3 regions of the Lentibacillus juripiscarius genome follow, and region 2 is predicted to be linked to each of the others. Evidence: riboswitches for the same ligand, from Rfam matches in the RefSeq annotation. Region 2 holds a riboswitch; each other region holds the start of a gene.

Region 1 (3,285 bases), on a different contig from region 2:
GCTTTTGACAAGATCCTTATCACTAAGCTGCTGGTGGGTCGTTGAAGCCGGGTGAATAATTAGTGATTTGGCATCACCAACATTGGCAACGTGTGACCAGAGTGTGATGTTGTCAATCAATTTTCTTCCGGCGTCACGTCCGCCTTTAATGCCAAATGTAATAATCGAGCCATATCCATTCTGCAAATATTTTTTGGCCATTTCATGGGACGGATGGTCTTTCAAGCCAGGGTAATTGACCCATTCCACGGCTGGATGCGCCTGCAAGTAAGCAGCAACTTTTTCCGCATTTTGGTTATGACGTTCGATGCGCAGATGGAGCGTCTCCAATCCCTGAAGCAGCAGAAAGGCATTTTGCGGACTTAAGCAGGCACCGATGTCACGCAGCATCTGGACTCTTAATTTCGTCGCAAATGCAGCTGGTTCAACGTCGACATACCGCAGGCCATGATAGCTCTCATCCGGTTCAGTTAATCCCGGGAATTTGCCATTGGCCCAGTTGAATCGTCCGCCGTCAACAACAACACCGGCGATGGCTGTTCCGTGACCGCCAATCCATTTTGTTGCAGAGTGGACGACAATGTCAGCGCCCCATGTGAGCGGTTTGGTGACATATGGTGTTGCAAATGTATTATCAATAATCAGTGGAATACCGTGGTCATGGGCGATACTGCCAATTGTCTCGATGTCGAGCACATTCAGACTCGGGTTCGTGATGATTTCGCCAAAAATAGCTTTCGTTTTGTCAGTGATGGCATTTTGGATTTCATCCGGGTCCGTTCCATCGACAAAAATAACATCGATCCCGTATTTTGGCAGCGTGTTCGCGAAAAGGTTGTACGTGCCGCCATACAGATTGCTGTCGGCAATGATCTCATCACCGCTGCCTGCGATATTCAGAATCGAAAGCGTAATGGCCGCCATGCCGGAAGAGGTAGCCACTGCAGCTGATCCGTCTTCCAGAAGTGCTATCCGCTGTTCGAATGCGTCAATCGTCGGGTTGCCGATACGAGTGTAAATGTTTCCCGGTTCCGCTAATCCGAACAGATTTTGCGCGTGCTCGGAGTCCCTGAATACATAGGATGTCGTCTGATAGATTGGCACCGCCCGTGACCCTGTTGCCGGATCCGGCTCCTGCCCGCCATGCAGAAATTGTGTTTCCTGATTGTGCAGATGAAAGTTTGTCATAAAAAATTCCTCCTTTTGGGTTACGTACTTTATTTTTGAACCTGTTCCATTTCGTCTGGAGGAAGAGGAGAAATGAAAAAGCCCCCTTCCATAAGAGAAGAGGGCTTTGTGTTTGAAACCGTCCTCCTCTTATCTTCCAGATCTCTACTGACCTGTAGGATTTAGCACCTTGCAAGACAAATCTTGCCGGTTGCCGGGCTTCGCAGGGCCTATCCCTCCACCGCTCTTGATAAGAGATGAAATTGTATTAATTTAATGAACATTATATACATGTGTTCATCTGAAAGTCAACAGGAAAATTGAAAAAAGTTAATTTCCTGCCTGACGCCGCACTGGCCTGCGATAGGTTGCACCCATATACAGGATCAAAGCAATCCAAATGAGCACAAATGATAACAAGTGTGCTGTGGAGAACGTTTCCCTGTACACAAACACACCGAGGATAAGCATGATGGTCGGAGCAATATACTGCAAAAAGCCAATCATCGATAATGGAATCTCTTTTGCTCCGAACGCAAACAGAAGCAAGGGCACAGCTGTTGCCACACCCGCACCAATCAGCAAAAGCCCTGTACCGGAAAACATAACAGCGCCCGATAGAGACTCCCCACTGAATAGAAACAGATACAATAGCGCCAGCGGAGTAACGATGATCGTTTCAACCGTCAGCCCGAACATGGCGCTGATATCCACCGTTTTTTTCAGCAGCCCGTATAAAGCAAACGTCAATGCCAACAGAATGGAGACCCATGGAAATACCCCGAAACTGACAGTCAGGTTAATGACGCCGATTGCGGCCAAAATGAATGAAAAAATTTGCCGCCGTGTCAGTGTTTCCTTGAGCACGACCATTCCCAGCAGGATACTGACAAGCGGGTTAATGTAATAACCGAGACTGGCCTGAATGACGTGATCATTATTCACCGCCCAGATGTAGGTGAGCCAGTTCATACTGATAACGACCGATGCCAGCGAGATACCGATCAGTTTCTTTTTATCTCTCAGAATGACTTTACATTCATGGATGAACGGCCTCCATTTCCTTACAGATAATACAACAATAATCATAAAGACAAATGACCAAATGATACGATGAGCAAGTATTTCACCGGCCGAAACCGCATCCAGCAGTTTCCAATAAATCGGCAAAAATCCCCACAAAATATACGCACCTGTCGCATACAAAATGCCTATTTTGTTTGCCTGGTTCATCTCGGGAACCCCCTTTATTCAAATGATTAAAACTTAATGAGTGCAGCGCTGATGAGCTGTCTTTTTTGCGCAGCAAACAGGCTGTCGTGTGTTTGTAAATAAGCCAATTTTAGAATCTATTTTGAAAAAAGGCAATTATGATGCACTGCAATGGGAGCATATTTTTGTGGAATGGTTCCTGGCACTTTTTTTGCGGCATAGTGAAAGATACTTGCGCTAATGGGATGATAGCTTTGCTTTAAGGTTGATACTTACAAACTGGTTAATACTTGCGGGCGACCGGTTGATATTTCCCGCATTCGGGTTGATTCTTCCGTAAACTAGTTGATACTTGCGGGTGACCGGTCGATATCCTGCGCGAACCGGTTGATATATCCCGCATTCCGGTTGATTCTCTCGTAAACGGGTCGATACTTGCGGGCGACCGGTCGATATCTCATGCGCACCGGTTGATATCTCCCGCATTCCGGTTGATTCTCTCGTAAACGGGTTGATTCTCGGCAGCAACCGGTCGATATTCCGCGCAAACCGGTTGATATCTCCCGCATTCCGGTTGATTCTTCCGTGAACGGGTTGATACTTGCGGGCGACCGGTTGATATCCTGCGCGAACCGGTTGATATCTCCCGCATTCGGGTTGATAATCTCCGCAAATAGGTCGATACCCCCACGAATAAATGGATAACCCTGCTATCGGACACCCTCCCAATTCAAACAGTATCTTTTTCATCACCCTCAGTAGAAAAAACGCTTTCAAATTACTGGCAAATGGAATATGATAATAGTATAGAAGGTTGTTAGTTTTCAGATTTCAAACAGGGAGGTATTTTGGCGATGGCGAATAACGATAAGTATTTTGAAACGTCTGTTATCCATGATGGCTATA
Region 2 (3,285 bases):
CCGACTGGAACGAGCATTGATTAGCTTCATGATGGACTTGCATGCAGACGAACATGGGTACACGGAAATGATGCCGCCACAGATTGTCAATCGCGGAAGCCTGACAGGAACTGGACAGCTGCCTAAATTCGCCGAGGATGTATTTAAACTGGCTGATTGGGACTATTTCCTGATTCCAACGGCTGAGGTGCCAGTGACGAACTATCACCGGGATGAGATTCTAAGTGTGGACGACCTTCCAAGAAAATATGTGGCATACAGTGCTAACTTCCGCTCTGAAGCAGGCTCTGCTGGACGGGATACACGCGGGCTTATTCGCCAGCACCAGTTTAACAAAGTGGAACTGGTTCATTTCACCAAACCGGAAGATTCATATGACACATTAGAAGTGCTGACCGGACATGCCGAGAAAGTGCTGCAGCAGCTGAACCTGCCGTATCGTGTGATGAGCATGTGCACGGGCGACTTAGGCTTTACTGCTGCTAAAAAATACGATATTGAAGTATGGATCCCAAGCCAGAACACATACCGCGAAATTTCGTCCTGCTCCAATTTTGAGGATTTCCAAGCAAGGCGCGCTGGCATTCGTTTTCGCCGTGAAGAAAAGGGAAAACCAGAATATGTGCATACATTAAATGGCTCAGGCCTTGCAGTGGGCCGAACCCTCGCTGCTATTCTGGAAAATTACCAGCGCGAGGATGGCTCTGTTGTCGTCCCGAAAGTACTCCGGCCGTATATGGGCGGAAAGGAAGTCATCAAATAGTCAAGTAACTGGATCAGATTTATTTTTAAAATGTATTGACAAATAATCTAAATGATAGTAAGCTTTATTTTAAATTAAATAATCAAACTTCTTATTTAGAGAGGTGGAGGGAATTGGCCCTTGGAAACCTCGGCAGCGGACTTATTTAAGTACTGTGCCAAATCCAACAAGCATTTGCTTGGAAAATAAGAAGAGAGAGCGGATCTGTTTGCAAATCTCTTTTTATTTTGACCATAAGAAGAGATTTTTTCATTTCCAAAACTAAATAAGAACGAACTTCTTATCCAGAGAGGTGGAGGGACTGGCCCTTGGAAGCCTCGGCAGCGGACTTTTTTAGTACTGTGCCAAATCCAGCAAGCAACAGACTTGAAAGATAAGAAGAGGATAATACAAAAAATGCCTCTTCCTATCTATCAGAAAGAGGTATTTTTTTACTTTAAGGAGGGGAATCATTGATTACATTAGAGAATGTCACAAAAATTTATCAAGGTGGAGAAAAGGAAGTTAAGGCCTTGGATGATGTGAATTTACAGATTGAGAAAGGTGAAATATATGGTGTTATTGGCTTCAGCGGCGCTGGGAAAAGTTCATTGATCCGCTGTGTCAATCTGCTTGAGCGGCCAACCCATGGAACGATTACTGTTAATAATCAGGATTTGCTTCGCCTTTCCCCTAAGGAATTAAGAGAAGCAAAACGAGATATCGGTATGATTTTCCAGCATTTCAACCTGCTAGATTCTAAAACAGTTTTCACCAATGTGGCAATGCCATTATTGCTTATGAAAAAACCAAAAGAAGAGGTGAAGAAGCGGGTCGAGGAATTGCTGGATTTCGTTGGGCTGCGTGACAAAGCAGATAACTATCCGGACCAATTATCAGGAGGACAGAAACAGCGGGTAGGCATTGCACGGGCCTTAGCAACGCAGCCATCAGTCCTGCTGTGTGATGAAGCAACATCGGCACTTGATCCGCAGACAACTAATTCGATTTTAAATCTGCTGAAAAAGATTAATCAGGAATATAACATTACCATTTTGATTATTACGCATGAGATGGGAGTTATTCGCGAGATTTGTGATAAGGTCGCCGTTCTTGATCAGGGTGAAGTAGTGGAATCCGGTTCTGTTTTTGAAGTGTTTGCTCGGCCAAAGACAGCCGTTGCCTACAATTTTGTCAGCACGGTCATGCATGATGAAATACCGGAATCTGTCCATCAATTAATCCGTTCTCAAGGGGAAACGAACCAGATTTACCGAGTTGTGTTTTTTGGTGAAGCTACCGGGGATCCGCTGCTTTCACAAATAGCGAAGCATTTTAATGTGGAAGTAAATGTGTTGTTTGGCAACATAACTGAATTACAGGGAATACCATTTGGAAATTTGGTTATTCAATTTCAGGGAGAAACGAAAGAGATTAATAGGGTACTCATGTATATTAATCAGCAAGAAGTAACGATTAAGGAGGTTTTGGAAGATGCTGGTTGATTGGAATCAAATTATTGCAGCATTGGGGGAAACTGCTGCAATGGTGGTATTTTCATTATTGTTTGCTATACTAATTGGTTTGCCGTTAGGAATCTTGCTTGTCGTAACCCGTGAAGGGCATTTATGGGAAAATGCTCTAATCTTTAAGGTGCTGAATGCGTTCGTAAACGTGTTCCGTTCCATACCTTTCATTATCCTGATGGTTGCTGTTATTCCATTTACACGCTTGATTGTCGGGACATCAATTGGTACTGCAGCTGCAATTGTGCCAATGGTGCTTTTTTCAGGCCCATACATTGCCCGGTTAATTGAAAACTCCCTGCTTGAGGTTGACCCGGGTGTGATGGAGGCGGCACAAGCAATGGGAGCGACACCATGGCAAATCATTATTCGTTTTTTGATACCGGAAGCATTAAGTTCACTTTTACTGGGATTAACGATCGCAACCATTGGGTTAGTTGGTGCATCAGCTATGGCTGGTGCCATTGGCGGGGGAGGTCTTGGTGATTTGGCGATCACATATGGCTATCAGCGATTTGATACGGCAGTGATGGTCATTACCGTAGCCATTCTGGTTGTCATGGTGCAGGGATTGCAAACGACAGGGAATGTTTTATCAAAAAAAGTTAGACGGCGTTAAGAGCTGAACATATCAAAGGGGTGCAGGAAATATGAGAAAAATTGGTTTGTTTTTATTGTTTATGAGTTTAATAGCGGTTAGCAGTGCATGTTCCAGTGATGCAGTATCAACTGTAAAAGTTGGGATCAGTGGTTCGGATACAACGGTCTGGGATTTTGTTGCTAAAAAGGCTGAAAAAGAAGGAATAAATGTTGAGATTGTCCGCTTTTCTGATTATGTTCAGCCAAATCTGGCATTAGCGGAAGGGGAACTGGATGCTAACGCCTTTCAGACAGTATCTTATTTTGATGCATTTATCGAGGAGCACGATTTGGATTTAGCACCGATTGCGACAACAGTCATCGCACCAATGGGGCTTTACTCTGAAAAATATGATTCTCCGGAAGAAATTCCAGAAG
Region 3 (3,285 bases), on a different contig from region 2:
TATTAACCGCTTCATTTTCCATCATAAGGGAGATACTTTTCTTTTCAGATGCGAAAGCTGTTCCTTCATCTGTTTCCCGGTAAAACAGCGGCTTAATACCGAATGGATCGCGTGCACCGTACAGTGTTTCCTGTTCCTTGTCCCAAAGAAGAATGGAAAACATGCCGCGCAAATGCTCAAATGCCTTTTCCCTGTATTTTTTAAATAACGCGGCGATAACCTCCGTGTCTGATTCTGTTTCAAATTGGTATCCTTCTGCGGCCAGCTCATCCCGCAATTCAACATAATTATAAATTTCCCCATTGAACAGAAGCCAAATTGTTTCACTATCACAGCTCAACGGCTGCTGACCACTATCAATGTCGATAATGCTTAAGCGTCTGAATCCGAATGATACATATGCGTCATGATAATACCCTTCATCATCCGGTCCTCTATGTGTCATAAGGTTATTCTGCTGTTTAAAAGCTGTTTTCTGTTCTTCATCTGGTGCAGCGGGTCTGCCGCGTAGTATTCCAATAAAACCGCACATTTTGTTTGCCTCACTTTCATCATGTTGCATCCTTCAGATTATACCACATTAAAAGCAATTATAACGATTAAAAATATGTTGAAATTACAGGTGTTTTGTACACAAAAAAGATGCAGACAATTTTCTGCACCTTTCCCGTATCTATCATCAGTTTTTTACCAGTGCTCCGAGTTCATCCACTTTGTCTGTTTTTTCCCATGGAAACAGAACATCCGTCCGACCAAAATGGCCATACGCAGCCGTGTTTTTAAAAATTGGCTTCCGCAAATCCAGCATACGGATAATCCCTGCCGGACGAAGATCAAATACTTTCCGGATTGCATCTGCAAGGGTATCTTCGTCCACAGCACCAGTACCAAATGTATTCACCGAGATTGATACTGGTTCTGCCACACCAATTGCGTAGGCCAGCTGCACCTCGCAGGCTTTTGCCAGGTCGGCAGCTACAATGTTTTTAGCAACATATCGTGCCGCATACGCTGCTGAACGGTCCACTTTCGTCGAGTCTTTTCCACTGAAAGCTCCACCGCCATGACGTGCATAGCCGCCATAAGTGTCAACGATTATCTTTCTTCCGGTTAGACCTGCATCCCCCTGCGGACCACCAATAACAAAGCGTCCTGTAGGGTTAATAATATAATTGGTCTCCTCATCCAGCAAATGGGCCGGCACGACTGGTCGGATGACATGTTCAATCATATCCGATTCAATCTGTTCTACTGCAGCATCCTGATGATGCTGAGTTGAAATAACAATCGTATCAATCCTAATTGGCTCACCATCTTCACCATATTCAACAGTTACCTGGGTTTTTCCGTCAGGACGCAAATATTCCAGTATGTTCTCCTCACGTACATCTGCCAGTCGTTTTGCCAGCTTGTGCGCCAATGAAATCGGCAAAGGCATTAATTCCTCTGTCTCATCACAGGCATAGCCAAACATCAGACCTTGGTCTCCTGCACCAATTGCGGCAATTTCCTCGTCACTCATTTTCCCCTGACGAGCTTCCAGTGCATTGTCAACGCCATCGGCAATATCCGGTGACTGCTCATCGATGGCTGTGAGTACTGCACATGTTTCTGCATCAAAGCCAAATTTAGCCCGTGTATAGCCAATATCCTTGATCGTCTGACGTACAAGCGCAGGAATATCCACGTACGTTGTCGTTGTAATTTCTCCGGAAACCAACACGAGCCCTGTAGTAACAGTTGTCTCACATGCAACCCGGGCATTGGGGTCTTTTTTTAGTATTTCATCTAATATGGCATCTGATATCTGATCACAAATTTTATCCGGGTGGCCTTCTGTCACCGATTCAGATGTGAATAATCGACGTTTAATAGCCATATGGCCATGTCCTCCCTTGGATTGTGGTACGGAACTCCATCTTTTCAGTTATAGAGGCTGTTTAAAAAGTCTGGTTTATTCTCCTTTTAAACACGCACTTATCATTTACAAACAAAAAAACCTTTCCTGCATCATGAGGAAAGGAATGAGGCCTTTCGCTCTTATTGTTCAAGGACTTATCCTTGCTTCAGATTAGCACCTTTTCACGCATCGTGACGGTTGCCGGGCTTCATTGGGTCTGTCCCTCCACCAGCTCTGAATAAGAGAGTATCCGCTCGAATTTTATCGTATCGAATTCCTTTTCCGATGTCAACTTATTTCGCACTTGGGAGGAACATTGACATAAAAATTTCATATAAATAATTCCAAGATTAGTGTGGACTAATTTTTCAAATGTGTTATACTAATAAGCAGATTCAGGTGATCAAACGTTTTTTGTTTAAATAATATGTGTAAAAGGTAGGTATCACAAATGAAAACAAAAGAAGATACATTGCTGACCAGGGATTTACTGACACACCCTCATTTGCAGTCAAACCTGACTGTACCGCGGCTGGTCGAAAAAGTTTTGTCACGCTCTGAAGGCGTTCTAAGTGCAACGGGAGCTGTCAGTGCCCATACAGGTGAGTATACAGGGCGATCCCCGAAAGATAAATATATTGTTCGTGACGGTACTAGTGAAGATGTTGACTGGGGGGATGTCAACCAGTCTATCGATGAGGCCACCTTTGATCATCTGCTGGAAAAAGTGACGGCCTATTTACATGATAGAAATGAATTGTTCCATTTTCAAGGATTTGCTGGAGCAGACGAAAATTTCCGGCTTCCTATCCAGGTGATTAATGAATATGCATGGCATAATCTGTTTGCTCGTCAGCTGTTCATCACGCCAACCGAAAACGAATTAGCAGAGCATCAGCCGGAATTTACCGTGATATCTGCCCCGACGTTCAAGGCAGACCCGGAAGTTGACGGCACTAGCTCTGAAACGTTTATTCTGATTTCGTTCGACAAACGAATTGTGCTGATTGGCGGAACAGAATATGCGGGAGAAATTAAAAAATCCATCTTTTCTGTCATGAACTACATGCTGCCAAAACGTGATGTATTATCGATGCACTGTTCAGCCAACGTCGGACGCGAGGGGGATGTGGCCCTGTTTTTCGGACTGTCTGGAACAGGTAAGACGACCCTTTCTGCTGATCCGTACCGGCGTCTGATTGGCGATGATGAGCATGGCTGGAGCCCGAATGGCGTGTTTAATATCGAAGGTGGTTGCTATGCGAAATGCATTAATTTGTCAGAGAAAAAAGAACCACAGATTTTCAATGCTATCCGGTTTGGTTGCGTATTGGAAAACGTCGTCCTTAATGATGAGACACGCGATCCTGATTACGATGACACAT

What was found. A riboswitch is a leader RNA that binds a small molecule or an ion and turns the genes downstream of it on or off. The one in region 2 is predicted to bind S-adenosylmethionine.
Region 1: another riboswitch for S-adenosylmethionine. It lies ahead of ACFSUO_RS15995 (PLP-dependent aspartate aminotransferase family protein); the one in region 2 lies ahead of ACFSUO_RS10395 (methionine ABC transporter ATP-binding protein).
Region 3: another riboswitch for S-adenosylmethionine. It lies ahead of metK (methionine adenosyltransferase); the one in region 2 lies ahead of ACFSUO_RS10395 (methionine ABC transporter ATP-binding protein).

Annotation. Positions count from the first base shown of each region.
Region 1 is NZ_JBHUNA010000042.1:4,245-7,529, reverse strand. It holds gene ACFSUO_RS15995 (PLP-dependent aspartate aminotransferase family protein) at 1-1,188, opposite strand, end outside; SAM riboswitch class I at 1,315-1,424, opposite strand; gene rarD (EamA family transporter RarD) at 1,498-2,400, opposite strand; gene ACFSUO_RS15985 (hypothetical protein) at 2,617-3,129, opposite strand; gene megL (methionine gamma-lyase) at 3,234-3,285, shown strand, end outside.
Region 2 is NZ_JBHUNA010000021.1:120,513-123,797, forward strand. It holds gene serS (serine--tRNA ligase) at 1-763, shown strand, start outside; SAM riboswitch class I at 852-955, shown strand; SAM riboswitch class I at 1,041-1,143, shown strand; gene ACFSUO_RS10395 (methionine ABC transporter ATP-binding protein) at 1,216-2,247, shown strand; gene ACFSUO_RS10400 (methionine ABC transporter permease) at 2,237-2,887, shown strand; gene ACFSUO_RS10405 (MetQ/NlpA family ABC transporter substrate-binding protein) at 2,919-3,285, shown strand, end outside.
Region 3 is NZ_JBHUNA010000013.1:57,495-60,779, reverse strand. It holds gene asnB (asparagine synthase (glutamine-hydrolyzing)) at 1-532, opposite strand, end outside; gene metK (methionine adenosyltransferase) at 680-1,879, opposite strand; SAM riboswitch class I at 2,038-2,145, opposite strand; gene pckA (phosphoenolpyruvate carboxykinase (ATP)) at 2,352-3,285, shown strand, end outside.